Regions from separate parts of the Marinomonas sp. ATLA20 genome, predicted to be linked through region 1. Evidence: predicted binding sites of a transcription regulator. Region 1 holds the regulator's gene; each other region holds the start of a gene.
The links. The regulator FNR, encoded in region 1, switches genes on or off when oxygen is low (the NO sensors DNR and NnrR bind a similar motif). The targets are predictions, from matches to a motif close to TTGATNTANATCAA.

Region 1 (7,286 bases):
CCACACTAAAGGGCTACAACCTTTTTCACTGCTTATTCAAGTTTTGCTAGGTAAAAAAACCAAATCTGTTTCTGCTATTAGCGCTCAATCGCTGGCTTTATTTGGTAAAGGAAAAGAGCTGAGTGAAGTTCAGTGGAAATCGGTTATTAGGCATTTAATTGCTTATGATTACATTACACTTGGTCCTTCAAGTATTTTTACTGTACAAATCAACGAGAAATCACGAAGCGTACTGCAAGGGAAAAACCAAATTATTATCCCTAGTGAACACTATTACCCGACTCTTCAAGAAGAGCAGCTTGCAGTAGACAGTCTTAATTGGCATAAGGTTTTGGCTTGGAAGTACAGTCATGACAAAACAGATCTTAGTGAAACTCAGCTTAGGTTAATTTGTTTACATAAACCAAAATCTGTCGCTTCATTAAGCCGTCTAACTGGCTTATCAAAAGATAAAGTGGCAGATTTTGCTGATACACTCATTAAACTCATCCATGATGTTGATCCCGAAGAGGCTGACACTCTATGCCCTTAAGTTCGCAGCAGACAAACGTAAGTCATGAAGAAGATGTGTTGAGCCTCGTTATTCAAAAGGCAAATGAGTGTTTTGATAAAGCGGATGCTTTTTTTGGCAATAAATTTAAACGCTCAACGTGTAATTTGAAGCAAAGAGGTCGGGCAGCAGGTACCGCCCACTTGCAAAAAAATGAACTGCGTTTTAATCATTTTATGTACCATCAAAACCCTGTTGAGTTCTTAGATACTGTTGTCCCTCATGAAGTTGCACACATCATCGTTTTTCAGATCTATGGCAATACGGTAAAACCTCATGGCAAGGAGTGGAAAGCGGTTATGCTTAAAGTATACGGAATTTCACCTAGCAGAACCCATTCTTTTGAGGTGCCCCCTCAAAAGCAATCTTATGAATACCATTGCGCCTGTCAAAAACATCAATTTACTAAACAACGTCATACAAGAGCCCAAAGAGGCGTTGAGTACATCTGCAAAGATTGTCGTTCCACATTACAATTTGTTAGCAAAAATAAGTAACGCCCTTTAAAGCAACGCTAAAAAATGATTTTTTATGCACTTTTGCCTTATAACATCCATTTTTGATGCGATAGATGCATCCTTATAGTAATATAGACGCGTTTTGTTTACAGCGTGTATATGATGGATTTATCTAATCGACCTAAAGAAAAATTAGAGCTTAATAAGCTCCAAAAACGCCTTCGCAGATTAACGGGCCAAGCTATTGCTGATTTCAATATGATTGAGGATGGCGATAAAGTTATGGTGTGTTTATCAGGAGGTAAAGATTCTTATACTATGCTTGAGATTTTGCGAAATCTGCAGGCAAGTGCACCGATAAGCTTCAGTATTATTGCTGTGAATCTAGACCAAAAGCAACCTGGCTTTCCGGAGCATATTTTACCTGCATACCTAGAAGAGCTTGGTGTGGATTTTCACATTCTAGAACGAGATACTTACAGCATTGTAAAAGAAATCGTTCCTGAAGGGAAAACGACATGTGGGTTGTGTTCACGCCTACGCCGTGGTTCTTTATATGGTTTTGCTGAAGAAATTGGGGCCACCAAAATTGCCCTTGGTCACCACCGAGATGACATTTTGGAGACGTTATTTTTAAACATGTTTTTTGGTGGGAAACTAAAATCCATGCCGCCTAAATTGTTGAGTGACGACGGAAAGCACGTTGTTATTCGACCATTGGCTTACTGCAAAGAAGAAGATATTGAAGCGTTTGCGACAATGAAGGAATATCCAATCATTCCATGCAATCTTTGTGGTTCACAAGAAAATTTACAAAGACAAGTCGTGAAAGACATGTTGCAAAAGTGGGAGAAGGAGTTTCCTGGGAGAACAGAAACCATGTTCTCTGCTATGCAAAACATTGTTCCCTCACACTTAGCAGACACAAACTTATTTGACTTTAAAGGCTTAAAGCAGGAACCTGCGGCTTTTGACCGATTAAATATTATTTCACTATAGGGTAATAGAAATGAATCTTACACATAAAACGTTACTACTAACCGCCTGCATTTTTGGCTCGTCTGTCGTTAGCGCCTCTACTGCTGGTGTTAGCTTAACAAATGACACTGTAAAAGGTGATGTGAACTTAGAGATGGGCAGTTTTGGTGTAGATGCTGGTATCACCCATGATAAAGATGAAAGTACCTCTACGGCTCATTTGGGTTTAAGTGTGCAAGATTCAGATACTAGTGGTCCTTTACAGGTTGGTATTGGTGCTCGATTATATGCGATTGATGCGAACTTGGATGAAGAGGATGACTTATCTATAGCGCTTGCATTAGGTGGCTGGTACCGTTACACAATACCTCAAGCGAACCGAGTTAGTATTTACGGCTCAGTATATTATTCACCTGAAGTGCTGTCTTTTACAAACCTAGACCACATGTACACTTACGAATTCCGAGCAGAATATATGACCATGCGAAATGCTCGAGCTTATATTAGCTACGGCAGAAATGTCACTGTATATGATGATGGGTTCCGTAAAGAAAGTAGCAAAGGCCTTTCCGTAGGTGCCACTGTAGATTTTTAATCTATTTGATAAATAAAAAAAGGTGGCTTTGCCACCTTTTTTTATTTAACTGACAAAAATCATTCGCCATCATAAGCGCATAAGCTGAATACAGGTACATCACTGTCTCTCAACTTCTGGCTTCCACCTAGATCAGGTAAATCTATAATGGCTGCCACTTCTTTAATATTTGCACCTTGGCTCGTTAATAGCTTGATAGCGGCTAATAGAGTGCCGCCAGTAGCGATCAAGTCATCAAACAATAGCACTTCATCACCAGCTTTCACTGCGCCTTCTTGAATTTCTAACTCAGCTTCACCATATTCTAGAGCGTATTTCTGCGAAATAGTCTTACCAGGAAGTTTGCCTTTTTTGCGTACTAAAATCAGTGGTTTTTGTAGCTCGTAAGCAAGTACGGCTGCGATCAAAAAACCGCGAGCATCAATACAGGCTATATGAGTGATATCAGTTGCAATATAACGATGCACGTAAGCATCTACAACCATTCTCATGCCTTTAGGATCGCTAAAAATAGGGGTGATATCCCTAAAGCTAATGCCTTCTTTTGGCCAGTCTTCTATTGTTTGAATTAGTGATTTAACGTAAAAATCGTCGTAGAGCATTACAGTATAGCCTCATTTTATGATTCAAATGCGCGCGATTTTACCACAATCACTAGCAACCCCAACGAGTTTTTGAATTTCTGGGAAATCAATTATCTCAATTTCCTTACCCTCAACATGTATAAGCTCATTTTTCTGGAAACGAGTAATAACACGGCTGACCGTTTCTACAGCAAGGCCTAGGTAATTACCAATTTCACCACGAGACATGGATAGACGAAAAGAGCTTGCTGAGTACCCACGTTTTTTGAATCGGTTAGATAGATTTAATAAGAAAGAAGCTACTTTTTCATCTGCATTCTTTTTTCCTAACAAAACCATCATTTGTTGATCATCCGATATTTTACGACTCATCACTTTAAATAGTTGATGCTTTAATGATGGTATCTGTGAAGACAACTCTTCAAGATGGCTAAATGGAATCTCGCATACCGTGGTTGTTTCTAATGCTTTTGCTGAGACAGGGTAAATATTGGAGTCAATACCACTCAGACCTACCAATTCACTAGGACAGTAAAAGCCAGTAATTTGCTCTTCTCCAACAGACGTAATGTTAAAGGTTTTTAGGGTTCCTGAGCGCACTGCGTAAACAGAATCAAACGCTTCACCTTGTCGAAACAAAAACTCCCCCTTCTTAAGGGGTTTTTTTCGTTCAATAATCTGGTCTAATCTATTGATATCCTCATCCGCCAACGCAATTGGCAGGCAAAGAGCGCTCAAGCTACAGTTTTGACATTGTGAGGTAAGCGTACTGTTGAACCGTGATTGTGTGTGTGTCATTGACATGTTTATCTCCCTGATCCCGACTTATATGACTTTTGAATATTTTATAGTGCCGTTAAGATATTTATCAAAAGCCATACAAATACAGCGAATTAATAATCTACCACGCTCTGTAACCTGAATAGTGGTCTGCATTCCACTAAGATTAATTTCTAGCATCCCATCTTCCAGTATAGGAGCAAGAGCTTCAACCTCATCAGAAAAATAGTCAAAGAAGTGAATATTATACTTTTTCTCAATGACGGCTGTGTTAAGTTCAAATTGTGAGATTAGCGTCATTATAACCTGATGTCGAATTCTATCATCAAGATTACTAATATACCCTTTAGCGATGGCTAATTGTCCCTTTTCAATACTTGCTCTATAAGCGGATAAATCGGTATGGTTTTGAATGTAGACTCCATTTAAATCGCTTATGGCAGAGACGCCAAACGCAACCAAATCTGTACCTGCATGAGTTGTATAGCCTTGAAAGTTACGCTGTAGCTTACCTTGCTTCTGCGCAATTGCTAAGCTGTCGTTAGGTTTGGCGAAATGATCCATGCCGATATAATCATATCCGGCTGAAATCAGGTACTCGATACTCATTTTTAGAAGGTCTAACTTTATGCTGGATATCGGCAAACTGTCATCTGAAATTCGTCGCTGGGCGCGGAATCGATCAGGTAAGTGGGCATAGTTAAAAAGAGAAATTCGCTCTGGAGACAGTTCAACCACATGAGCCAATGTCTCTTTAAAGCCTTCAATAGATTGATAAGGTAAGCCATAAATCAGATCGAAATTAATCGATTTGATGCCCAGATCGCGAGAATATTCGACAAGGTCGGACACCATTTCAATAGGCTGTACGCGGTGAATGGCTTCTTGAACTTTTGTATCAAAATCCTGAACACCAATACTGATCCGATTAATGCCTTTTTCAGTTAATAATTTTAGTTTAGATCGGCTAATTTCTCTTGGGTCAATTTCGATGCTGTAATCTTGTGTCCCGTCATTAATTAAATTAAAATTTTGCTGAATATTATCAAACAAGACATCAATTAACGCCTCAGTCAGAAAAGTCGGCGTGCCACCACCAAAATGTAACTGTGTTACTTCTTTTGTATGATCCAGCATGAGACTACGTAATCTCATCTCTTCACCTAGTAGTTCTACGTACTCTGCGCCTTTTTCGTACTGTTTGGTGACAATTTTATTGCATGCACAGTAGTAACAAAGGTGAGCGCAAAACGGAATATGAAAATACAGGCTAAGGGGAGCCTCAGAAGGCATTAACATCTTATCAATCAGTGCAATTTTACTGATGCCAGAGTCAAACTGAGGCGCTGTCGGATAAGAAGTATAGCGGGGCCCGGATAAATCGTACTTAGCGATAAGTGAAGAATCCCAAATCATGATGCGTTCCTATTAAAATTTCTAATAGGAGTTTACCCTTTAGTGACAGAGTATTAGCTGACACAGATCAATACTTAGCAAACTGCAGGAAAAACCTTGCATTGCTTTAGTGCCAATAGTCTTTTAGCAAGGTACTAACTAAGGTTCCAATCTGTTTTAATAGAATTTTTTGAAATTATAAATATGAAATCTTTTCCTTTTTATCTTGCTCACGGCTCTGGTGCGGGACATAACAATACTTTTTTAAAGCTACTTTGCGATGCTATATCAAAACAAAGGCAAAAAACTGTTGTTCCTGTGACTTTTTCATACATGAAACAGCAAGAACTTACAGGGAAGAGGAGGCCGCCACCACGGTTTAATACTCTTATTCCAGAGTACGCTCGTTGTATCGAAAATGAAGAAGCGTGTATCGTCGCTGGCAAATCAATGGGTGGACGAGTAGCAACGCAGCTTTCACACCTACCTATGACAAAGGCTGTTGTGTGTTTTGGCTTTCCTTTCTATCCTGCAGGAAAGCCTGAGAAACATCGGCTAGCCTTCCTTGAAGAGTTACAAGTGCCGTGTCTTATCATTCAGGGAACACGAGATGCACTTGGGTCTTATGATTGGGTAACCCAACAATCACTACCAGATAATGTGAATATTATTTGGATAGAGGGTGCGGATCATGACTTTAAAACCCTAAAAAAATACAATAGAAGTATAGACGAGATTATTTTAGACCTAGCAGTTCAAACAAAAAGCTGGCTAGAAAAGAACACCTAAACCGAAGCTTAATATTGAGAGAAATATTATGGAACACCAAGCTCTGCTTGATGCTACAGACTTACTTTGCCCTGAGCCCGTCATGATGCTTCATGTTGAAATGCGTAAGCTGTCACCAAAAGAAGTGCTAAAAGTCATTGCAACGGATCCGTCAACAACACGTGATATTCCAAAATTTTGTCAATTCCTTGGTCACAAGCTTATGCAGCAAGTGCAAGAAGGAGATATCTATTACTATTGGATTGAAAAGAAGGCTAGTTAAAGAAGAAAGAGGCCAGATTGTCAAGATCTGGCCTCTTTCTTCTTAGCAAAATAAAAACCAAGGGGAAATTAAGCTACTCTCAGTTTTCTTGAGGGTTCTTTATGACCTAGTACTGCGCTTTGATATGTATGTGCGAAGCTAGAAAAACCAACATCGATATCCAAACGAAGCTGACGAGCGACATCGTTAGAAGAGATCAAACCACGTATAGCCTTAGTATCTTCATCGATAACCAGTAAATGCTGCAACTTATTGTTGCGCTGACTAAACAGAAGTGACTCAATATCAGAATTTTTAAGAGATGTGTAAGATAAAGCAAGTAGCGTTTCTTTCGCTCTCATCAAATCCGCCACCATGAGTTCTGATCGCTGAAAACCGTTAGCAACTTGCTTGATAAAAATATCTTCAGACAAATCTTCGAGACTAATAACTCCAATAAAATGATTGTCAGTGTCGACTACTATCTTCATACGTACATGCTCTTTTCTCATTAATTGAACAAGCTCATCCGCACGAGTATTGGACTCAATGACTCTAGGTCCCGCCTTTTGAAAGTCAGTAAAAACAGATAAAGCTGGAGAATATAGGTTTATATTTTCTGTCATTACAGGCCAAGTTAAATCGTTAACGCTTTTTGTAGATACATAAGTTAAAGTTTTCATGATAAATCCCCAATGTAAAAAAAAGATAGATTGCGCGTGGGTTATATCAATGAAAAAGGCGGGGCTCTGGGATTGGTGTGATCAATAATTTTACTGATAGCGGGAAGGCTATAATGCGGAAAAATGACAGCCATCGAGGTAGAAGCATGAGTTGTAAATGCAATAACTGCAAAGCTGTCGGCGTCTGGCTCATTGCTTTGATCAGGAACAACTACTTCATTAAATTTTTGTTC
Region 2 (7,286 bases), on a different contig from region 1:
TTGACGCCACCAGATAAAACTAGAGAAGGGAGGATTATAATAATAGCAATGAATAAAGAGATATAAATCTCTAATGCAGGAAAAGCATTACAACGGATGACGACGTAGAGGCCTGTTACCATTACTAAATCCACTAAACCAATCCATGTAAAGTAGATAGGTAGCGTGACAAAAAAAGGGCGCAAGGTGAGATCAATAATTAAGGTTAAGATGGATAACTCAATTATGCGCAGAATGAGTTTGTGGCTCAGCTGAGTTTCAATTTTGTTTTGCATAATTTTTTTGTAAATGTCCTGTTTTAATAGAGTTAAATGATTTTGTATAAAAAATAATCAGCAATAGTGACATCATGAAGCTACATAGAAGTATGTAGAGACTCTGCTTTTTGTCGAGTTGTGTTCGATGTCTCTGTTTTAAGTCATGAAAAAAGACAAAATCGAGTAAGTGGCCTCGACGCGCAGTAAACCTAGTAAATTGAGCTGCACTATATGCTAGATTCAACTTTTGCTTTGTTACGTGTTGTAAGGGAAAATCGATGAAAATAAGAAATTATGCTATTTCGTTTGGTATTTTATTGGGCAGTTTCACTGCGTTACCAGCAATAGCGGCTTCGTTTGAAGTGCCGCGGTCTTTTGAAATAATGTATGTAGACCTTGAAAGTGCTAGTCAGCTTGGTAATGACTTTAAAGTGGAACTTGACGAAGGCCAGCATCAGATCGTTGTGCGTTTTAATAAATTGTTGCGCAGCGGTGGCGATACCCATGAATATCAATCAGAGCCAATTGCCTTAGATTTGAAGTTTACGAAGAATGGGTATTTGATCTTAAAAGCTCCTTACATATCTAATCAGAAACAAGCTGAGGCCAATGCTAAAGATCCACAATTTACGATTTATGATGACGTGACCGGACAGGACGTTGATTACAAACAGAAAAATTTAACAACTAAGTCTGGACTTCAAAATACTCGTGATTATGTGTCTGAGATTGAAAGATTAACGGCAACCAAAACTTTGGACAGTGTGCGCTCTGATTCTGGTCCGGTTAGAGCGCCAATTCTAATGGCAGAAGATGTGGCATTGGATATGATGCAGTTTTGGTATAATGAATCAGATGAGTTAACTCGCAAAGATGCTCGAATCTGGATAGCGGATAATATGTACAAGCCTAAAGTTGCTAATATTCAGCTTGATATGTTCCTGTTTTGGGTTAAAAAAGCGGATAAAGAAGAGAGAAAAGAATTCCAAGCTTGGCTATTAAAATGATTTTTTAAGTAATAAACGCCCAGTGGAAGCTGGGCGTTAGCTCATACAGTTAGACTAAGCGGCCACTTTTGATTCTGCATACTTTTGGTTGAATTTATCGTTAACCCAAAGTGCCAACAATATAATTCCGCCCCCAATAGCTAGACGCAGAATGTCAGCGTCTCTGTTCCAGAAAACCACATTAACGATAATACCAGCAGGAATAAGAAGGTTATTGGCAACGGCCAAAGTGCCAATATTCACCATGGTTGCACCTTTATTCCAAGCAAAATAGCCTAATCCAGAAGCAACGATGCCAAGGTAGGTCAAAATGGACCATTGTAGCGTCGTTGTTGGGAGTTTATCTGGGTTACCTAATGCTAGGTAACACGGAACAACAATCGCTAAAGCTCCAATGAAAAACCATCCAAATACAGTGCGCTGAGGAAGATCTGGACGCTGTTTTGCAATAACACGTTTATAGCCAACTTGCCCTGAAGCAAAGCAAATATTGGCACCTTGTACGATTAGCAAGCCCTTGATGAAACCCTCGTCTACTCCTTGATAGCGAATGGCAACAGCCCCCAAGATCGCTAAAAGGGCGCTGATAGCAAAGCCTACATTTAGACGACGATCTAGCATGTCATTGATAAGCGTGACATACAGAGGCGTCATAACGGTAAAGAGTAGGACTTCAGGTACTGATAAATATAAGAAAGATTGGTAATAAAACCCATACATTATACCGAGCTGTAAAGCACCGCAGATCATTAGCTTCAATGCGATTCTTGCTTCAATTTGACGCAGTTTAAGGAAGGGTAAAAAAACAATAGTAGCAAGTGCAACCCGCATTAGTACGGAAAACCAAGCATCGACTTGTCCGGCTAGGTAAACCCCAATCAAGCTGAATGAAAACGCCCAAAGTAGGGTGACGGCAATAAGTATTGGCATGTGTCTAATTCCAAGTAAAGTTTTTTGTAGAGTTTACCGACTAATTGCGTTTTGGTAAATCAGTTTACTTTTATGTTTTTTTGGGTTTACTAATGTCTTTTTTTTAGCTTTTTTTATTGAGTGTCTTTTTATCTGCAATTTTCAGAGAAAAACGATTTAATTTGGGTTGTTTGGGCTTTATTGATTTAGTCGGTAGGTAACCGATATTGCTCTTTGTGTCTGAGTAAAACCTTGATCTAGATTAATAATTTAAACTGTCACCCTGTTACCTTTTTTAGCACAGACATCTTGTTTGATCTCAAAAAGGAATCGATTATGAAAGCTTTATTTCTTCCAGCAGTACTTGTTTCTGCGCTTTGTTCATCCATGGCTTTAGCTCACAATGCGGGTGATATTTTTGTTCGTGGCGGTTTAGCGGTAGTGATGCCAAATGAAAGCAGTGATGATGTTGCCAGTTCAGGTGAATTAGAACTGAATAGTGATACTCAAGTGGGTTTGACACTTACTTACATGTTGACTGATCAATTTGGTGTTGAGTTGTTAGCAGCGACACCTTTTACTCATGAGGTTTCTACAAAAGGTTTAGGGGAGGTTGCTGAAGTGTCTCATTTGCCTCCCTCTATCATGGCGCAATATTACTTTGGCCAAGAGAACAGTCAAATTCGCCCTTATGTCGGCGCGGGTTTGAATTACACTGTTTTCTTTGATGAAAAGGGGAAAGGAGTATTATCCAATGATGATGTAAAACTTGATAATTCTTTTGGTTTGGCTGCACAAGTGGGTGTTGATGTGAATTTTGCTGAAAACTGGTTTGCGAACGCTTCGCTTTGGTACATGGATATCAATACTGATGTTCATACTGAAACGGCTGGGACAATTAACGCAGACATTGATCCTGTTACTTTTATGGCAAGTGTTGGTTATACCTTCTAAAACTATTATCCAGAGGGATATAGGAAGGCTTTGGTTTTCGAATCAAAGCCTTTTTATTGTGTTGTTTCATAGGAGTAAGATAGGCTTTTCTATTTAAGATCATTTTGGAAAAACGATGTCTTTAACTTTTATTTCTGAGTTGGAATCTCGCTGCCAAGCTTTTTTACAGGCTCAAGACCACGCTGATGCAGCTCATGATTTGAATCATATCTTGCGAGTGGTCAAAGTCGCTAAGCAACTTGCCGCTGCAGAAAATGCTGACTTGGCGGTGGTCATTCCTGCCGCCTGGCTTCATGATTGTGTATCTTTACCCAAAAATCATCCTGAACGGCATTTGGCTTCGACATTGGCTAGCGATAAAGCCATTGAGTTTTTAGCCTCTATTAATTACTCAAGTGAGCATTACGAAGCGATCCGACATTCAATTAAGGCTCATAGTTTTAGTGCCAATATTGCAGCCGAAACGCTCGAAGCTAAAATAGTGCAGGATGCAGATCGTTTAGATGCATTGGGAGCTGTCGGTATCGCTCGTTGTATGCAAGTAAGTGGTGTGCTTAATCGTGCTTTATATGCTTCAGAGGACCCATTTTGTGAAAATCGAGAGCCCGATGATTCTCGGTACTCGGTCGATCATTTTTTTAATAAATTATTTCGTATTGCGGACAGTTTACATACGGCTTCTGCTCAGTTGGAGGGGAAGAGGCGGGAAGCAGTTATGCGAGACTTTCTTGATCAGTTAGCGTTAGAAATCTAACGCTAACTTCTGTATTTCTTGTATAGACCTTCATGCTTTGTGGTTGATAGCGCTTAAATTAGCGAGCATTTTTTGCCCAATTTCCAAGAATTTTTTCAGTTCCTCATCACTAATACCTGTCCGCATTTTTGTCAAAATCGCTTGGTCAGCACTAGCCAATTGCTGGTAACACTCTAAACCTTTCTCCGTTAGTTGAAGGAACTGGCTGCGCTTGTCATTCGGGTTGGGGGTTTTTATCACATATCCATGGTCCATTACTTCGTGTACTAATCGAGTGATTTGACCTTTGTCTCTCTCTGTTGATTCTGCAAGGTGATGCGCTGTGCAGTCCTCTATGTCGTGAATTTGTTTTAGCACCATGAAGTACAGTGGGGAAAGTTGTAGACCTTTTTCTTTCATGGTGTCTTTCATTGAGGTTTTTAAACCGCCAATAGTATTGATAAAGAGTGATTGCATTTCAGATTCATAATGATGCATAACGATTTCCAATTAGTTGACAAAATCAACTTAATTTAATATGGTTGACAATGTCAACATAGTTTGTTGTTTTAACCTTATCATTAACTGAGAGAATATCTATGTCAAAAATTGTTCAAAAAATTGGTGTTATTGCTAGCCTAGTCATTACTTTTGGTGGTTTTTTAACCTTACTAATGACATGGAAAAATATCGGTTTTACCGATGGCTTTATTGGAGCTTGGTTGTCCTCTTTTGCCTTGTGTGTTTTGTGTATTGCGCCAATTGGGGGAGTGATTGCTTTTACCATTAATCGGCTGGTTACTTTAATCTTTCCAAGTTTCTCTTCTGTGAAGAAAAATATTGCTTTTGGACTTGTTATGGCGGTGATGATGGAATCTATTATGGCCGTTGTGACGACGATAAATCTACACGGTTTTATGCTGATAAAAGAGTTTGTTGATTTTTGGCTTGCGACGTTTGTTTCAGCGTTACCGGCTGGGTTGGCTATTTCTGTATTGATGTCTCTAGTTATTAAGCCGAAATTAGCCGCTTTTTGGGCTAAGCCTGCATAAGGTTATTTTACAAGAGGAGTGTAATAGTGCTGCCTTGAGCAATGGAGGCCATTATCGGCCGATGCTTAGATCGTCAAAAATCAGACATAATTGAACGTCTGTAAAGAGTAAGACGCTAAGCCTGCTATAGAAGGGTAGCGTCTTAATAGATAAAAATATCTAGGTTGTTTTCTTTAGATTATTAAAGTGAAATGCCTGTTTAGGCAAACAATAAGTAGCAGTTGCCTTGTTCTATTCCTACCGTGGCTTTTTTAAGTTGGCTACCTTGGCAGGGACCGGTAATGCAGGTTCCGTCTACAGGTGAAAATAAGGCGCCATGATGGTGGCACTTTAAGTAATCACCTTCTTCATCTAGCGCAGGGTCATCAGACCAATTAAGTTGCTTCTTCTGATGAGGGCATAGGTTCTCAAAAGCCAGAATCTGGCCTTGCTGTTTAGTGACTAAAAAGTTGTACTCTTCAACTTTTATGCTTAGTGCTTTGCCTTCAGGAAGGTTTTGAGCATCGGGGATAAGGTACTTGTTAAACACGTGATTACCGCACTTTTTTATAATGAATGTAGTTTATTTCAATAGAATTGACGCTTTCCATAATCATGCGCACTAAATTCGACAACAAAAAACATTGTCCTTTAGTGGTGTTTTCTTTCAATTCTATCGTTGACTAGGCGAATAAAGTTCAGCGAAACGTCAGTTAAATAAACTTTCCGTGAGCAAAGACTCTAAAGTGCTATTGATGACGAGTCAATACGCAAGAATTGAGTTAGTTGTTTTTAGACCGTTGCTTGCTTCCTATAAGCTCCTTATACTTGCGCGCTATGACTAAAAAAACGCCGACAAAATCTTCACGTAAGCCCTCAACTCGTTCGAAAAAGCCACCTAAATCTTCTTGGTTGAAGAGGATGATTCGTTTCTGCTTTAAATGGGGAATCATTATTACGTTAGTGGGCTCTATTCCTTTTGCGGGTTGGGTATGGTGGCTGAACGGTCAAGTTGTTAGTCGTTTTGAAGGGCAAAAATGGCAAGTTCCTTCAGAGGTTTATAGTGCTCCGATTATTTTGTCTAGTGGGGCGCCTTGGAAAAAACAAGATCTTGAGAATTTGTTGAAAGAAACCGGCTATCGGTTTGGCCGAAATAGCCAGAACGTTGGTTGGGCTGCACGTAGCCAAACAAAAGTTAGCGCGCATCTACGTTCCTATGTCGATCATCTGGGATTTCATGAGAGCGAAAGGCGTATTTTTTCTTTCCAAAATGGTCGTTTGGTCATTCAAGCGCTGAACGGCGATGAAATAGACGAAGCACGAATTGAGCCCCAGCGTATTGGTTTTTTATACGGTGGTAATACTGAAAGTCGCCAAATCTTAACGTACGAGGATATCCCTAAACCTCTCATCGATATCTTAATTGCCGTAGAAGACCAAGACTTTTATCAGCATTGGGGGATTTCTCCTACCGGTATAGCGCGTGCGGCTTTAGTGAATTTAACCCATGGCTCTCGTCGTCAAGGCGGTTCCACCTTGACTCAGCAGCTTGTGAAAAACATGTATTTAAGCTCTGAGCGTACTTATACGCGAAAATTAACTGAAGTCGTCATGAGTTTATTGCTTGAATATCATTATTCGAAAGAAGCCATTATTACCGCTTATATGAACGAAGTGTATTTGGCGCAATTAGGTAACAGTGCTCTACATGGTTTTGCCGCTGCTAGTCAGCACTTTTTTGGTCGTCCACTTAATGAACTGAATATTGATGAATTGGCTTTGTTAGTGGGAATGGTCAAAGGCCCATCTCTCTATAATCCTGAACGATCTCCGAATCGTGCCAAAAACCGTCGTAATACGGTGTTGGCAATATTAAAAAACCAAGATCGATTATCGGATGCCGATTATAACAGCTTAACAAAACAACCTATCCGACTTGCTGACAAGAAGAAGGAGCGCTCCGTGTTTGGTGACTATTTGGATTTGGTTGCTATGCAATTGTCGCGGGATTTTGATGAAACTACTTTGGCGACTAAAAACTTACGAATTTATACTGGGGTCGATATACGTGCTCAGAGAGCGGCGAGTTTAGCTATGCAACGTCAAGTGAGTGCGTTGGAAAAGCGTGACCCTAAGTTGAAAGGATTGCAAGGCGCTATGGTTGTCACCGATAGGATTACAGGGCAAGTGCGCGCTGTAGTTGGGTCTAGTGGTCAGCACTACACTGGTTTCAATCGAGCTTTGGGGGCGGTTAGGCCAATTGGTTCATTAGTGAAACCTCCGCTGTATTTATCGGCCTTGGCAACTGGGCGATACACCTGGTGGAGTCAGATAGAAGATAAAAAATTACGCTTTAACGTAGGTGGTCAGGTTTGGGAACCTGAAAACTACGATA
Region 3 (7,286 bases), on a different contig from region 1:
ACAGTTCGATAATTTGACGTTGAACACACCTTTCGATGTCAAACAAGATAAGCAGTCGGGGCTGACCGCCAACGTGGCCTCTACAACACTGGACATGAATGCACTTTCTCTATCATCAGAAAGCCTTGCCGTGCAAAACAAGCAGCTACACATTGCATTAAACGATGTCGCTTTTACTATGGATAACAATGAATCTCTTACTGCTTCATTGCTCGCCGATATTCAAAGCAAAAACCTATCAGTACAGCAAGCTGGTAACACTGCAAACTACGAAGAATTCAATTTATCTAACACGCTTTCCCTACAAAAAAACAGCGATACGCTTTCGGCTAAAAACAGCAAACTGTCCATCGACATTAAAGAGTTGAAAGGGACACAAAGTGACGAAAAACAATTTTCATTAGGTGCCGCAAAACTGACAGCGGACCAATTGAATGTAGAACAAGCGAATCAGCAGCCTCCTGCAGTAAAGGGTACTAACCTAAACTTCACCAGTGAATCGCTGGACAGCATGTTGACGAATCAGAAGCGCATTGCTTCTTGGAAAAATGCCGACATTAGCGGTCTTTCATTCACTCAGCAAGATAAAGACTTTGATGCTTCATTAGAGCAAGTAAGCATCAAGGATTTAACCGTTTCCGAACAGCTAGCAAAAGAAGGTAGCAAACAAACACTTCCACCACTGGCTCATGTTGGCAGCATTCAAGTAGAGCAATTGAGCGCAAATCAAGATGGCGCGAAAATCAAGCAGATTACGACAGACTCAGCCAAGGCCAGTCTCATTTTGGATACACAGAAACGTATAGAAAATCTCGTTTTTGTCGATGTAGAACAGCAAAAAGCACCTGAGCCAGTGCTCAAAAATCCAAACGTTCCAAGGGAAAAAGACGCCAACAATGCCATTAGCAGCACTCAGGACGGAGAACAGAATCCGGCATTTAAAGCACCTTACTACGTTGTTTTAGACGCTTACGATACTACGGGGAAATCCAGTATCTATATAAAAGACAATAGCATTTCACCAGCACTGCAACGTTCTTTAGACATAGATACATTGTCATTGCGTAACCTAAACACGCAGAAAAAAGATCAAGCCACCGTGTTGGCTTTAAAAGCACGCAATGGCAAATACGCTACGTTAACAAGCGATATCACCATTTGGCCTTTGGCAGACAAACTCACCTTAAAAAGCGACGTCGTTATTCGTGAAGCGGAATTGCCACCCTACTCCTCTTATATTGCCAGCGTTTTAGGCTACCAAATTGACTCAGGACAACTGGATCTAGACTTAAAGCTTAATGCAGATAATGGCGTGTTAAATGGCAACTCGCATATCGTATTAAGGGAGTTTGATCTGGGTGGACGCAAAGAAAGCAGTTCCGCTATCAAAGCGGGCGCTGTTCCACTTAACATCGCCGTCGGCATTCTTAAAGACAGAGACAACAACATTGATCTCGATATCCCCTTGTCTGGTGATATTGAAAAACCAGAATTTGGCTGGCAGGACTTCTTGCTTCTACCAGTTCGGAAAGCATTGTACAGCGCATCAAGCACATACTTAATGCAGACGTTTATTCCTTATGCCAATGTCATTAGCATTGCGCAATTTGCCGGTGATCAACTACTCAAAATCCGCGTAGAGCCTTTGATATTTGACGCAAAAGACGACGAATTAAACGACTCGCAAGACGCCTTTTTAAAACAACTTGTCGCCCTAATGAAAGACAAAAAAGACAGTCAGCTAAAAGCCTGTGGTGTAGCAAGCTATCTCGATCTAGGGCTTGAGAAACCACCAGTATCGATTGATAGTGATACACGGGAAGCCGCCAGCAACCTAGCACAGAAGCGCGCCGATCACTTAAAAGACTATTTGGTAAAAGAAGGCATCTCGTCATCACGAGTTTTCCTTTGCACTCCTGAAGTGGACCTATCTAAAAGCAGTAAACCAAGAGTAGAATTAAACTTCTAAGACCTCTTATTAACCGCTTTTAAAGTACATCAGACTTACCCCAAAAGCCGTGATAGAAAACCACTCTATCACGGCTTTTTAATGTCAAAAATACGCAAAGAAACCTGCGAATCAGTGCAACCTAATCTAGACTTAAACACCCTCCATTGAAAAGCAAAATAAACAGACCATAACTATATTAGAGCGTTTGAAATCCCTATCTGGGACATTTGCTAAACAGCCGACATCCCTTTGTAGCAAAGCAATTGGTCGATGTTTTAAAGACTCACTAAAACATGATCAACATCAAGAGAAGGCTACCCTAACTAGGTTAGTCTTTAACAAAAGCTAGCAAGTATAGGAGGCAATTATGCCGATTGAAGACCACAATTTAATAAACGAATTTCCTGAATATAAAGATGACATCCACCAGCTAAAAATGGACGATGCGCACTTTAAAAGACTTTATGATGAATATAATCACTTAACAAAAGAAGTGGAAAAAATGGAGCAAGAACTTACCCCAGCTCCAACCATGGAAGAAGAAAAATTAAAGAAGCAACGTCTACAGCTGAAAGACACCATACAAGGCTACATTAAAGCATCGAAACTCGCTGCTGAAAAAGCGTAACAACCTGCACCATAAACTCCTTATCAAAGAGCGGCTCTTACTTTAGAGACCGCTCTACTTACTTCCCAATAAACTAGCTCAGATCTTCCAGAAACTCACTTCTCTGCACGTCATTTCTAATACTGCATTAACGTTAAAACGGCCAATTTTGTATTTTGAAGCTTTTATAAATTCATTCTCATTTGAAAACGAATATCATAAACATTACCATACGCAGCTTATTCACTGACACTTGGTTTACCTATGACCTTAAGAACCACCTTAATGATGATGCAAGCCTGTGGAGCGCTTGTTTTTTCTACTGTGATTTTTGCCGAAAATACCGCCAATGACATCACACAAGACAGTTATCTCAATGATGGAGATAACAACGTTAAGGATGGATCCAACATAGAACTTCAGACTCTTCAGGTACAAGGCCGCGCACTGTCTTACTACAAGGAAGATGAAGCAGCACTTGCAACTCGCACCGCCACGCCGATTGATGAAACGCCTCAGTCTATTCAAGTGGTGACAGAAGCCTTGATTGAAGACCAAGCCGCACGACAAATCACAGATTTGTATCGCTCAATATCTGGCATGTCGCAAAACAACGTATCCACTGTAACCTTACGCGGCTTTAGCCAAGACGAAGTCTTGTACGACGGCCTTAAAGGCGACCCATTTGGTGACTTCTCTATTCCTCAACTGTTTACCATTGAGCAAATACAAGTCCTCAAAGGCCCATCTGGCGCAATCTACGGCGCGGGGGAACCTGGCGGTGTCATTAACTATGTAACGAAAAAACCGACTTATGAACAGAAAAACACCCTCAAAGTCAGCGCAGGTAACAAAGACTTCCTAAGTGGTAGCATCGAATCCTCAGGCCCAGCCAATGAAGACGCCTCGCAACGCTACCGTGTTGGAATCTACTCCGACGGTCAAGATTCCTACCGAAACAATGTGGAAGAAGAAAACCAGATTATTGACCTTGGTTATGCTTGGGACATCGATGAAAACAACACTCTTACCGTTCAATACACAGACATTCATCAATACATTTCTGGTGCCCGTTTACGAGGCATTCCAACCGATGACGATGGCAACTTCTTAGCGGATACTTCTTGGAACAATAACGAAAAAAGTGATTACCAAGAGCTCGATGCACAAGTCTTTCAGACTCGCCTAGACCACAGCATCAACTCATGGCTGGACAGCAACCTCTCAGTTCGTTACTTCGAAAACACCGAAGCCCAGAAATATCATGAAATAAACAAACTGATAGATAGCAATAGCGATGGCACTGCAGATACCACGCAACGACAATATCGTGACCAAGTCCGTACTCGCAAAGGCATTACGCTTGCAGGTAATTTAATCGCCGAATTAGGCGATCATACTCTGCTAGTCGGAAGCGACTATTTCCACCAGAAAAATAGCTTTCTATACAGCTATGCAAACAAAGCCGATGGCGTTTCTAATCTTAGCCTAACTAACCCTATCTACGGCCAAGATGATGTTAATACCTACACCATGAACTTAAAAACCGATGAAACCACAACAACGGATCAAATTGGTTTGTATGTTCAAGATCAATGGAAAGTAACCAATCAACTAGACTTGCTCGCTGGCGCTCGTATTGATCGGATTGAAGAGAAGTACGACGGTTACAAGGTAAAAACAGGGACCACAAAAGCAGACTACAACGACACCGGCTACTCCAGCCGAATTGGTGCTACTTATAAAATCAATGACAACTGGAAACCTTATACCTCGTTCTCTACTGGGTTCGTCCCACAAGACGCCGCAGACCAACAAAAATCAGCCGATGGCCGCTTATTTGACCCAGAAGACAGCAAACAAATTGAAGTCGGTGTTCGCAGTTATTGGTTTAACAACCGCTTAAACGTAAACCTAGCGGCTTACCACATCACCCGTGAAAACATCCTACAAGAAGACCCAAATGACAGCGACTTGCTGGTTTCCTTTGGTAAAGTTCGCAGTCAAGGGGTTGAGCTAGATGTCATGGCAGACATAACCCCTCGTTGGGTAGCCAACCTAAGTTACGCTTACAATGACACCATCGTAGAAGAAGCGACTGACGGCATTCAATACGCCAACGGTGATCGTTTTGCTAATACGCCTTATCACCAGCTCGGTTTGTGGACACGATACGATTTCCCAAGTATCACTTCCTCTATTGCCTTTGGAGCCGACTTCGTTAGCGACCAGATAAACCGACAGGGCCAAACCGTAAAACCTTACACCGTCTACGACATGTCATGGCAGACACAATGGCAAGATTGGCGATTCCAGCTAAACATCAAAAACTTGCTTGATAAAGAATACGCTGTCAGCGGCTTTACCGAAAAAATTGGTTCATTCGTCGGCGAACGTCGTCGCGTTTACCTCTCGGCCGCGTACGATTTTTAATCAACAAAAGTGAGGGAATAAAACCCGCCAAACCCTCCCCCACTAAAAGGCTGGGAGGTAGTGAATTTGCGACAAAGTAACAACCCCATCCTAACCTTCCCCTTAATAAGGGGAAGGGACTGGAACATGCCCTTAGCTCCTCCCCCTGCCAAGGGGGAGGTTGGGAGGGGGTTTTGCTCGTTTGACTACCCGTAAAACACCTCATTCCAGATAGGTATTTTGACCTAGATCAAACGGGTCTTAATTAGACGTTTAATCCCGCCCTTAGAGCTTGAGTTCGATCAACACGCAGGTAAACTCCGCCCGTTTTGATCGATCGGTGAACCTCATGTCTCAAGAAAAAGCCTTCATGCCAGAATTACTCTCTCCAGCAGGTTCGTTAAAAAACCTGCGTTATGCCTTCGCCTATGGCGCAGATGCCGTTTACGCTGGGCAACCGCGCTACTCTTTAAGAGTACGCAATAACGAGTTTGACTTGGAAAAGCTGGACATTGGCATTAATGAAGCCCATGAGCTGGGTAAAAAGCTTTATGTTGTCAGCAATATTGCACCTCACAATGCAAAGCTGAAAACCTATCTGCAAGACTTAGCACCGGTGATTGATCTAAAACCAGACGCGCTCATCATGTCCGATCCGGGCTTAATCATGATGGTTCGTGAAGCCTTTCCAGATCAAGCCATTCACCTTTCAGTGCAAGCCAATGCGGTCAACTGGGCAACCGTGAAATTCTGGCAGCAACAAGGCATTTCCCGTGTCATTTTATCTCGTGAGCTGTCACTGGATGAGATCGAAGAAATTCGCCTAAAAGTGCCCGATATGGAACTGGAAGTCTTTGTGCATGGTGCGTTATGCATGGCGTATTCTGGTCGCTGTTTATTGTCTGGTTACATGAACAAGCGTGACCCAAACCAAGGCGCTTGCACCAATGCTTGTCGTTGGGAATACAATGCCCACGAAGCGACACAAGATGACGTAGGACAGATCATCGCCAGCAACGGCTCATCGGTACAATATCAAGAACCTTCAGTGCAAATCCAACAACCAACAGATCAGCTCTTTTTACTGCAAGAACGAGGTCGTCCAGACGAATACATGCCTGCATTTGAAGACGAACATGGTACTTACATCATGAACTCAAAAGATTTACGTGCCATTCAACACGTTGAGCGACTCGTAAAAATGGGCGTACATTCTCTAAAAGTAGAAGGTCGAACAAAGTCTTTTTATTACTGTGCCAGAACCGCACAAATCTATCGCAAAGCCATTGATGACGCCGTCGCGGGTCGCCCATTTGATGCCAGTCTCATGAGCAGCTTAGACAACCTAGCAAACCGAGGCTACACCGATGGTTTCTTACAACGCCATCGTCATGTGGAGCTACAGAATTATGAAACTGGCAACTCCATTAGCGAACAGCAACAGTTTGTTGGTGAAGTCATAGCAAGCAACGAGAATTCGCTCACAATCGAAGTAAAAAACCGCTTCAGTGTGGGAGATTCTTTGGAATTGATGACACCGCAAGGCAATGTCACTTTTCAATTAAGCGAGTTAAATGACAAACAAGGTCGCCCTATCGACGTGGCAAAAGGCAGTGGCCATGTGGTTTCTATTCCTTGTCCCCAGGGTATCAATGCTTCAATGGGCATCTTGCTAAGAAACCTACCGGAAGGACAAACCACTCGCCAACCTCATGCTAGCGCGACGGCATAGAGACAAAGCAATGGCACTATTAATCAACGATCGATGCATAAACTGCGACATGTGCGAACCAGAATGTCCGAACGACGCCATCACTATGGGCGCGAAGATTTATGTCATCGATCCAGATAAATGCACAGAATGTGTTGGTCACTACGACCAACCCACCTGTGTCGCCGTCTGCCCTATCGACTGTGTTAAACCCGACCCTGACAGACGCGAAACAGAAGAAGCGCTATACGAGAAGTTTGTGGAAATGCATTTTGATACCAGCGTTTAACGCCCTACCAATATCAAACACACCTTAGATAGCAGGCAAGTTCTGCGCTAACCATTGCTGGAATTGTGCTTTCGGTAATGCACCCGACAAGCGAGCCACTTCTTTGCCATGATGAAAGATCATCAAAGTAGGAATAGAACGAATATTAAAGCTGCCCGCTGTAGTTTGATTCTCTTCGGTGTCTAACTTCAAGAAACAGGCTTTTGTCGACATGTCACCCGCGACTTGCTCGAAAATAGGCGCGAACTGCTGACAAGGCCCACACCAAGACGCCCAAAAATCGACAACCACAGGTAAGTCATTGTCGTTGATGTAG
Region 4 (7,286 bases), on a different contig from region 1:
ATTCTTAGGCGCGCTGGCCCAAGATTTGTCAGATGCGACACCAATTTACGTCGCAAGCCGTAACGAATATCGCGGCTTGCGCTGGTGCAAATACGTTCTCGGCCAAAGTTCGCCAAGGCACGTAGTAATAGAGCAAATAACCCCAAGACTAAAAGAGACAAGGAAAAAGACTGGTGTAGCGCCATGTCTGAAAACACATTCGCTAACGCCCAAGCCTGTAGCACTAAAGACACGGCAAACAACACACCAAAGCCTTGAGCAAGACGGTACTTTGATGATTGCTGATTCGCTAACTGATCTAAAAACACGGTTTCCGGTGTTTTAATTCGACCAGTTCGACGGGCCTTTTGTTTTCCCTTTTCTCGCGTCATAAGGCTTACTTCTGCTCCTCTTCACCTTCGTAGCCGCTAAATTCTAACCATACGGCATTAACAATACCGAACGAACAGGCTAACAATACGCCTAGAACCCAAGCAAAATACCACATAACTTATTCCTCTTATTGCTAGAAGACAGAGCCCAAAGCGCTCTATCTTCTATATCAATGACTAGTAAAGTGAATGATTGTTTTCTTCGATGTGTTTCTTAGTCAGACGACCATACATCACAAAGTAGTTCCATAACGTGTAAGCCAGAACAATCGGTACGAAGATACAAGCCACCACAAACATAATCATCATGGTGTTTTCACTAGACGTCGCATCCCACATAGTCAAACTCATGTTTGGAAAACTTGAAGACGGCATCAAGAATGGGAACATTGACCCACCAGCTGTCACGATAATGCCAGCAATGCCCAGTGATGAACTCAAGAAAGACAAAGCGCCTTTTCTCATCACAGCAGTCAGTGCCGCCACCAGCATTCCAGCAACACCAATGATTGGAGCTAACATAAGTGCTGGCACTTTTTCATAGTTCACCAACCAAGCACCAGCTTGAACTTCGGCTGTTTTCATCAAAGGTGTTACCACTGCATTGCCATCGATAGCGCTGGTTAAGACATAACCATCAATACCGTAAGCCAACCACACACCCGCTAAGATGAACAACACAGCAGCTAATGCACCGGTAATTGCCGTGATACGACTGGCTTTTACAAGTAGCGCATCATCTGTCTTCATTTGTAACCAAGCACCGCCTTGCGTCATTAGCATTAACAAGCTGACCAAACCACAAAGAATCGCAAATGGGTTTAGCAGAGCAAAGAAAGAGCCAGTGTAAGTTGCACGCATGTATTGATCAAATTCGAACGGCACGCCTTGCAACAAGTTACCAAACGCCACACCGAAAATGATTGGCGGAACAGCTGACCCAAAAGTGATTCCCCAGTCCCAGCTTGTACGCCATTTAGTATTTTCGAGTTTAGAACGGTAGTCAAAGCCGATTGGACGGAAGAACAACGCGGCCAATACCAACAACATTGCAAAGTAAAAGCCAGAGAACGCTGTCGCGTACACCACAGGCCAAGCGGCAAATAACGCACCGCCTGCTGTAATAAACCAAACTTGGTTGCCGTCCCAATGAGGGGCAATCGAGTTGATCATGATACGGCGTTCAGAATCCGTACCACCGATCACTTTAAGCAGACTGCCTACGCCCATATCAAAGCCATCAGTCACAGCGAAACCAATCAGTAAGACACCGATCAATACCCACCAAATCACTTTTAATAATTCGTAATCCATCTTATACCTCCTGCTTTAGCTGAGCCGTTTCTTGTTCAAGTGCGTAACGCCCAGTATGCAAACTAGAAGGGCCTTGTTTCGCAAAGCGAATCATCAAGTACATCTCAGCAATTAGGAACGCTGTGTAAAGAAGTCCGAAGCCTGCAAGGCTGATCCAGATCTCTGTTGCTGTTAGGCTAGAGACCGCAACATGAACCGGTAATATTTCACCAATAGCCCAAGGCTGACGACCGTATTCCGCAACAAACCAACCTGCTTCATTGGCAATCCAAGGAAGTGGCAAACAAATCACGATAAATTTCAGGAACAAAGGACTTTGACCAATGCGACGACGCGCGTTTTGGTAAAAAGCAGCAGCGAAGACAAACAGCATTAGGAAACCACAGCCGACCATGATGCGGAAGGCAAAGAACAATGGCGCAACTTGCGGAATAGAGTATTCAACCGCTTGATCGATCTCTTCAGATGTCACTTTGTTCATGTCTTCGTTGAATGCTGTTACCAACAATCCGTAACCAAGATCGTCTTTTACTTTCTCGAAGTTTTCTTTTACTAGCGGATCCGTTGAACCGCTGCGTAACTTCTCAAGCAACTGGTTGGCATAAATACCATTGATAATACGTTGGCGGTTATGCTCTTTCAGCTCTTTGATGCCCGTTACTTCTTTGTCGAGAGAGCGTGTTGCGATCAAGCCCATTAGCCCAGGAATTTTGATAGCAAATTCGGTTTCTTCAAGCTCTTGGTTCGGGAAGCCGATTAAGGTGAAGTCTGCTGGTGCTTCTTGTGTTTCCCATTCCGCTTCAACCGCTGCTAATTTCACTTTTTGCACTTCGCCTAGCTCGTAACCTGATTCGTCACCTAGAAGGATAACGCTCAAGATAGACGCTAAACCAAACGCTGAAGCGATAGCGAAAGAACGGCGAGCAAACGCAAGGTCACGGCCTTTCAATAAGTAGTAGCTTGAAATAACCAGAACAAACATCGCCCCTGTTGTATAGCCAGCCGATACAGTGTGAACAAATTTCACCTGCGCCACTGGGTTTAATATCAAAGCACCAAAGTCGACGAGCTCCATACGCATGGTTTCGTAGTTGAACTCTGATCCTACTGGGTTTTGCATCCAGCCATTGGCGATCAAGATCCACAAAGCTGACAAGTTAGAACCTAGCGCTACGCCCCAAGTCACCATTAAATGTTTCACTTTACTGAGGCGATCCCAGCCAAAGAAAAATAAACCAACCAATGTCGACTCAAGGAAGAAAGCCATCAAGCCTTCAATGGCCAAAGGGGCACCAAAAATATCGCCGACGTAATGAGAGTAGTAAGACCAGTTAGTCCCGAACTGGAACTCCATTGTCAAACCCGTTGTTACACCTAGCGCAAAGTTAATACCAAAAAGTTTACCCCAGAACTTAACCATGTCTTTGTAGACTTGCTTACCCGTAATGACATAGACAGACTCCATGATTGCCAGTAAGAAAGCCATCCCCAGTGTTAAAGGGACAAACAAATAGTGGTACAGAGCAGTGAAAGCAAACTGAAATCGCGATAATTCCACTACAGCTTCGTTAATCATATAACTTCAACCCATTCATTTGATTGAGAAAAAAGACGATCGTAGACACTTATTTGATTGAGTGTTCTTGTTATCCAACGCCCACCGAAGCCTCAAAACATTTCAAGGCTTACTATAAGTCCAGATTATGAGTGCAGAAGCGATCCAAAACATTGCGTTAGATCAAGATAAAGAGAGTGAAAGGAATAAGTAGTAAAAAAGGTTGTTTTAAAGAGGTAATGAAAGGGTTCTAAAACATGAGGATAAAAAACCAAACATGATCATGGAGGCTGTGACGCATTTCGTTCAGCCTCCATGATTGCTATTTATTGGGCTATCTCTTTAGCTATTTTTTCAAGACTGTTTCTAAATATACCTTAGCGTCGTCTTGCCCCATGTATTTTGCCAAAATAGACAGAGGCACTTCTTTTAAATTTACCACGATCAGGCCATCCAATGAATTATGAAAAGCTGGATCTACATTAAAGCACACCAGCTTACCGTTCATTTTTAAGTACTGACGAATCAATACGGGCAAACCTTTGCCCTGTTCCATTCGCGATAAAACTTTAGAAAGCAAGGTGACACTCGCCAAGGAAGACAACAAATTAGGCTGCCAAAATACCGACCCACTGTTGCGCAGTGGCGTCGATGGCATCACCAAGCTGGCTTTCTCCTTATCGTAATAATGAATCGACAAGGTTGCGGCGATCAATTGACGTGCCGTATGGCTGTATTCATTACTGATGCTGACAGGGCCAAATAAATGCGTATATTTTGGGTTGCGAGAAGCAAAGGTAGCAATCCCCTTCCATAGCAAGAGCAGCGAATTTAAATTCTTTTGATACTTAGCCGCGACAACCGATCGACCCATTTCAATGCTGTGATCCAGGCTATCAATAAATGCTTGGTCATAGTTAAACAAGCTGCGCGAATACAAACCTTTTAAGCCATGCGCTTCAATAAGTTTATCCACCAGCCCCATTCGATAGGCCCCAACGACTTCTTTATTACCATGATGCCAAACAAACAATTGATGGTAGTAAAGGTCGTATTCATCCACGTCACAGGCCAAACCACTTCCCTCGCCCACCGCGCGGAAGTTTTCTTCGCGGATACGGCCAATGTCTTGCATCAGCAAGGGGATAGATTGCGTCGGAGCGCAATAAACACTGAACTCGCCTTGCTCCACCAACAGCATATCGCCTGGCAGATTAGCAATTTCACTCTCTAAAAGACTCGGATCAATCGGCTCGATGATGGGCAAATCTTTGTTGTCATCTTGGACAATCGATTCCTGAGCATGTTGAGGGCTCATTAAATAGGTATTCAAACGTAAGTAGCTGACAAGGTCTTGATTGCTTTCAAACTGGCTCACTTCCGCAAACGGTATAGCACTGCCGATAGAAATCTCAATGACTGAGGATTTTTTATTAAGCAGTTCTCGGCCCAACATAGCGGTTCGTAGCAAAGGATGGATACGACCAGCTTGATAAAACAACTCGCTATTTTTGCCATTAATAAAAATCGGCACCGTCGTCGCTTCGCTGCGCTTTAAGAAATTAGCGACCGACTGACTCCATTCGATGTCGGCTAACGCCTGCTTTTCTATCGACTTTTCTGCTGACTGATCATTAGATTTTTTCGGATAAGTGGACACTTCCCCTGCAGGAAAAACAATTAACACGCCGCCCTCAGCCAAATGGCGATGAGCATCTCGAATCGCCTTGCCATTGGTACGTTGCGCCGATTTACCGCCAAACACATCCACGCCAATAAATAAGTCACTGATTTCTGGCAAACGCTTAAGTAACTCATTGGCCAGTACTTTTACATCACTGCGAACGCGTCCAACTAGGTCCGCCAAGACCACACCTTCAATCGCGCCAAGAGGATGGTTGGCAACAATGACCACAGGCCCATTTTGGGGAATATTCTCAACAGCACCTTTAGCAATGGAATAATCAATGTTCAACGCTTCAAGGGTGTAACGCATAAATTCAAAGCTGGTCTGGCTGCTGGGCCTTTGTTGATACAAGCGATCTAATTTAGCGAGTCCTGTCGCCCATTCAAGAACGGATTCTCCAACGCCAAATGGCGTGATTCTTTTTAAACGAAAAGGACTGGCCAACATAATCAAACTCCGCTCTTGATAATTTTGTTTAGGATGCCTTGTGAATTTTTAAGATCCCGAAGCGATAAAAACACCGCACATAACCAAACCAAACACGCCATGATAAACAGCAAACCACCGTCATTGCCGACTACTTCACCGACTGCGTTAAACTCAGGCATCACCACGCCAAGCGGAGTAAACAGGTGAAAAATAATCGCACCAGTCATTATCCCCACCGCCATCAAAGCCCCCAAACCATGCCAACGGGTAAAGAGCAAAACCGCAGCAATCAGTTCGGCCACCCCAATAATGTAACCACCGTAATGACCGAAGAATTCTAAGCCTGACCAAGCACCCAACACGCCGAAGATATGGTCGGTTTCGTAGGAACCAGTGAATTTAAAAAACAGCGACTGCACAAACACAAAGGCGATAAACACCGTTGGTACATATTTCACAATTTGCTTATTCATTTTATTGACCTTATTTATAAGTATTATTTTTTACCGATCAGGCTTGGCCAATTGGCATCCGCTTGTTTGATGTGCAACGCAGGATCTTGATCCCACTTGCGTTTGATGTTGTCGTCATAATTCAGATACAGCTTGCCATCGACCACGGCCCAATTTTTTGGATCAGAAGAGGCGAAGTCGTTCTTGGCAGACACAGCCCAAGCGCAATAGCCACCATATTGCGGAGCGTATTTTTCCGGTTCAGCTTTGAACATATCGAGATGCTGTTGCGAGGCAAAATACCAATCAGCGCCTTTATATTCAGTGACGAACTTGGCACTGCCTTCGACCGGTTTTTGGTCCGTAAAGTAAGCAACCGTGTCATAGCCGCTAAGTGCTTTATTACTAAAATAGCCGGTGTAAATTTCATCTTGCGCAAACGCCAGACTGCTCATAAACAAGGCTAAAAACATCATTAAACGTGTCATATAAACTCCTAAAGGGTTATTAAAAGTGAGAACGAGTTAAAAGAGAGCATCAACAAGGGGAACCTTCTCTTGAAAATGAGAGTCTTGAAAGCAAGGGTCTTGAAAACAATAACGCTGTGCCGCCAGCGCTTCTGGCGTTAAATTAGAGCAAGGCGATCCGGCCACATAGCTCATTTGAAAATTGTCTTTTGCGACCTGAATGCGAGTAAAACTAACGGTTTGAGCGTCTTCTCTGTGCATACAAACCGACAAGTGAGAATGTTCAGGATGATGCTGAGAGTGAAACATCAACAAGTCATTCGCTGTTTTTGTTGCAAGTTCGTTATAAATAGATTGTCGATAGGCAACCGCGCTTTCTAACGCTACCGCAGAAGAAAAATGCGGTGATATGGCGTAATCAATAGCGACGCTTTCACCATCCCATTGGAATTCCCGCACCTTGTCACAGCCCAATTCAAAGGCCAATAAAGTAAAAGGAGCAAACCGTTGAAGATCCAACAGGTCAAACTGCAGCTCGACTTGGCTGATACTTGTCGCACTGGATAAATGCTTTAATAACTGCCCACGACTAACCAGCTCACCGGCTGGCTTGTGGCCTTGATAGTTATTCAACAAACAAAGCGACAGCCCTTGCTCGTTCAAACTGATCCAACTGCCTTTACCGACAGGATCCACTGGCATCAACACCTGAACACCCTGTTGTAAAAAGAACTGAGGTGGCAACGCTGGTGCACGTTCTTTTTGTTCATCACGATTGAAAAATAATTGATAGCCTGATTCATCAATCCACCATGAAACCGAACACATAATTATTGGCCTCGCAAAAAAGTGGCGGTGGCGGGTGCAATACCAAAATCATCATCGATGGTTTTATGCATTAAACTGGCTGCGACTTTTACCATGGCAAAATGGTGATTGGCGTGCAGCGCCGCAAAGGTAATTTCGCGTTCCAAGGTCGAAGACATGAGACAGGCTTGCGTATGCGAAACA

Region 2: the regulator FNR is predicted to act here: its motif matches at 2,426-2,439, upstream of AC2A4J_RS13145 (OmpW family outer membrane protein).
Region 3: the regulator FNR is predicted to act here: its motif matches at 5,211-5,224, upstream of trhP (prephenate-dependent tRNA uridine(34) hydroxylase TrhP).
Region 4: the regulator FNR is predicted to act here: its motif matches at 3,414-3,427, upstream of AC2A4J_RS07240 (cytochrome ubiquinol oxidase subunit I).

The regions. Positions count from the first base shown of each region.
Region 1 covers NZ_JBXUKU010000005.1:328,718-336,003, forward strand. Annotated here, with positions in the region: gene AC2A4J_RS11200 (RecQ family ATP-dependent DNA helicase) at 1-532, shown strand, start outside; gene AC2A4J_RS11205 (SprT family zinc-dependent metalloprotease) at 523-1,047, shown strand; gene ttcA (tRNA 2-thiocytidine(32) synthetase TtcA) at 1,168-2,007, shown strand; gene AC2A4J_RS11215 (YfaZ family outer membrane protein) at 2,018-2,581, shown strand; gene AC2A4J_RS11220 (adenine phosphoribosyltransferase) at 2,641-3,183, opposite strand; gene fnr (fumarate/nitrate reduction transcriptional regulator Fnr) at 3,208-3,969, opposite strand; gene hemN (oxygen-independent coproporphyrinogen III oxidase) at 3,991-5,361, opposite strand; gene AC2A4J_RS11235 (alpha/beta family hydrolase) at 5,545-6,129, shown strand; gene tusA (sulfurtransferase TusA) at 6,158-6,391, shown strand; gene AC2A4J_RS11245 (CBS domain-containing protein) at 6,460-7,053, opposite strand; gene AC2A4J_RS11250 (hypothetical protein) at 7,095-7,286, opposite strand, start outside.
Region 2 covers NZ_JBXUKU010000007.1:75,273-82,558, reverse strand. Annotated here, with positions in the region: gene AC2A4J_RS13160 (diguanylate cyclase) at 1-275, opposite strand, end outside; gene AC2A4J_RS13155 (YccT family protein) at 536-1,264, shown strand; gene AC2A4J_RS13150 (carboxylate/amino acid/amine transporter) at 1,319-2,194, opposite strand; gene AC2A4J_RS13145 (OmpW family outer membrane protein) at 2,510-3,127, shown strand; gene AC2A4J_RS13140 (HD domain-containing protein) at 3,243-3,881, shown strand; gene AC2A4J_RS13135 (MarR family winged helix-turn-helix transcriptional regulator) at 3,912-4,358, opposite strand; gene AC2A4J_RS13130 (DUF2798 domain-containing protein) at 4,460-4,912, shown strand; gene AC2A4J_RS13125 (Rieske (2Fe-2S) protein) at 5,112-5,441, opposite strand; gene AC2A4J_RS13120 (transglycosylase domain-containing protein) at 5,813-7,286, shown strand, end outside.
Region 3 covers NZ_JBXUKU010000003.1:192,236-199,521, reverse strand. Annotated here, with positions in the region: gene AC2A4J_RS07330 (DUF748 domain-containing protein) at 1-1,969, shown strand, start outside; gene AC2A4J_RS07325 (HP1242/YdcH family protein) at 2,319-2,579, shown strand; gene AC2A4J_RS07320 (TonB-dependent siderophore receptor) at 2,823-4,991, shown strand; gene trhP (prephenate-dependent tRNA uridine(34) hydroxylase TrhP) at 5,320-6,702, shown strand; gene AC2A4J_RS07310 (YfhL family 4Fe-4S dicluster ferredoxin) at 6,713-6,970, shown strand; gene trxC (thioredoxin TrxC) at 6,995-7,286, opposite strand, start outside.
Region 4 covers NZ_JBXUKU010000003.1:174,430-181,715, reverse strand. Annotated here, with positions in the region: gene cydD (thiol reductant ABC exporter subunit CydD) at 1-371, opposite strand, end outside; gene cydX (cytochrome bd-I oxidase subunit CydX) at 377-487, opposite strand; gene cydB (cytochrome d ubiquinol oxidase subunit II) at 549-1,685, opposite strand; gene AC2A4J_RS07240 (cytochrome ubiquinol oxidase subunit I) at 1,687-3,261, opposite strand; gene AC2A4J_RS07235 (lysophospholipid acyltransferase family protein) at 3,587-5,374, opposite strand; gene AC2A4J_RS07230 (hypothetical protein) at 5,377-5,829, opposite strand; gene AC2A4J_RS07225 (YHS domain-containing (seleno)protein) at 5,853-6,296, opposite strand; gene AC2A4J_RS07220 (NRDE family protein) at 6,333-7,103, opposite strand; gene AC2A4J_RS07215 (hypothetical protein) at 7,106-7,286, opposite strand, start outside.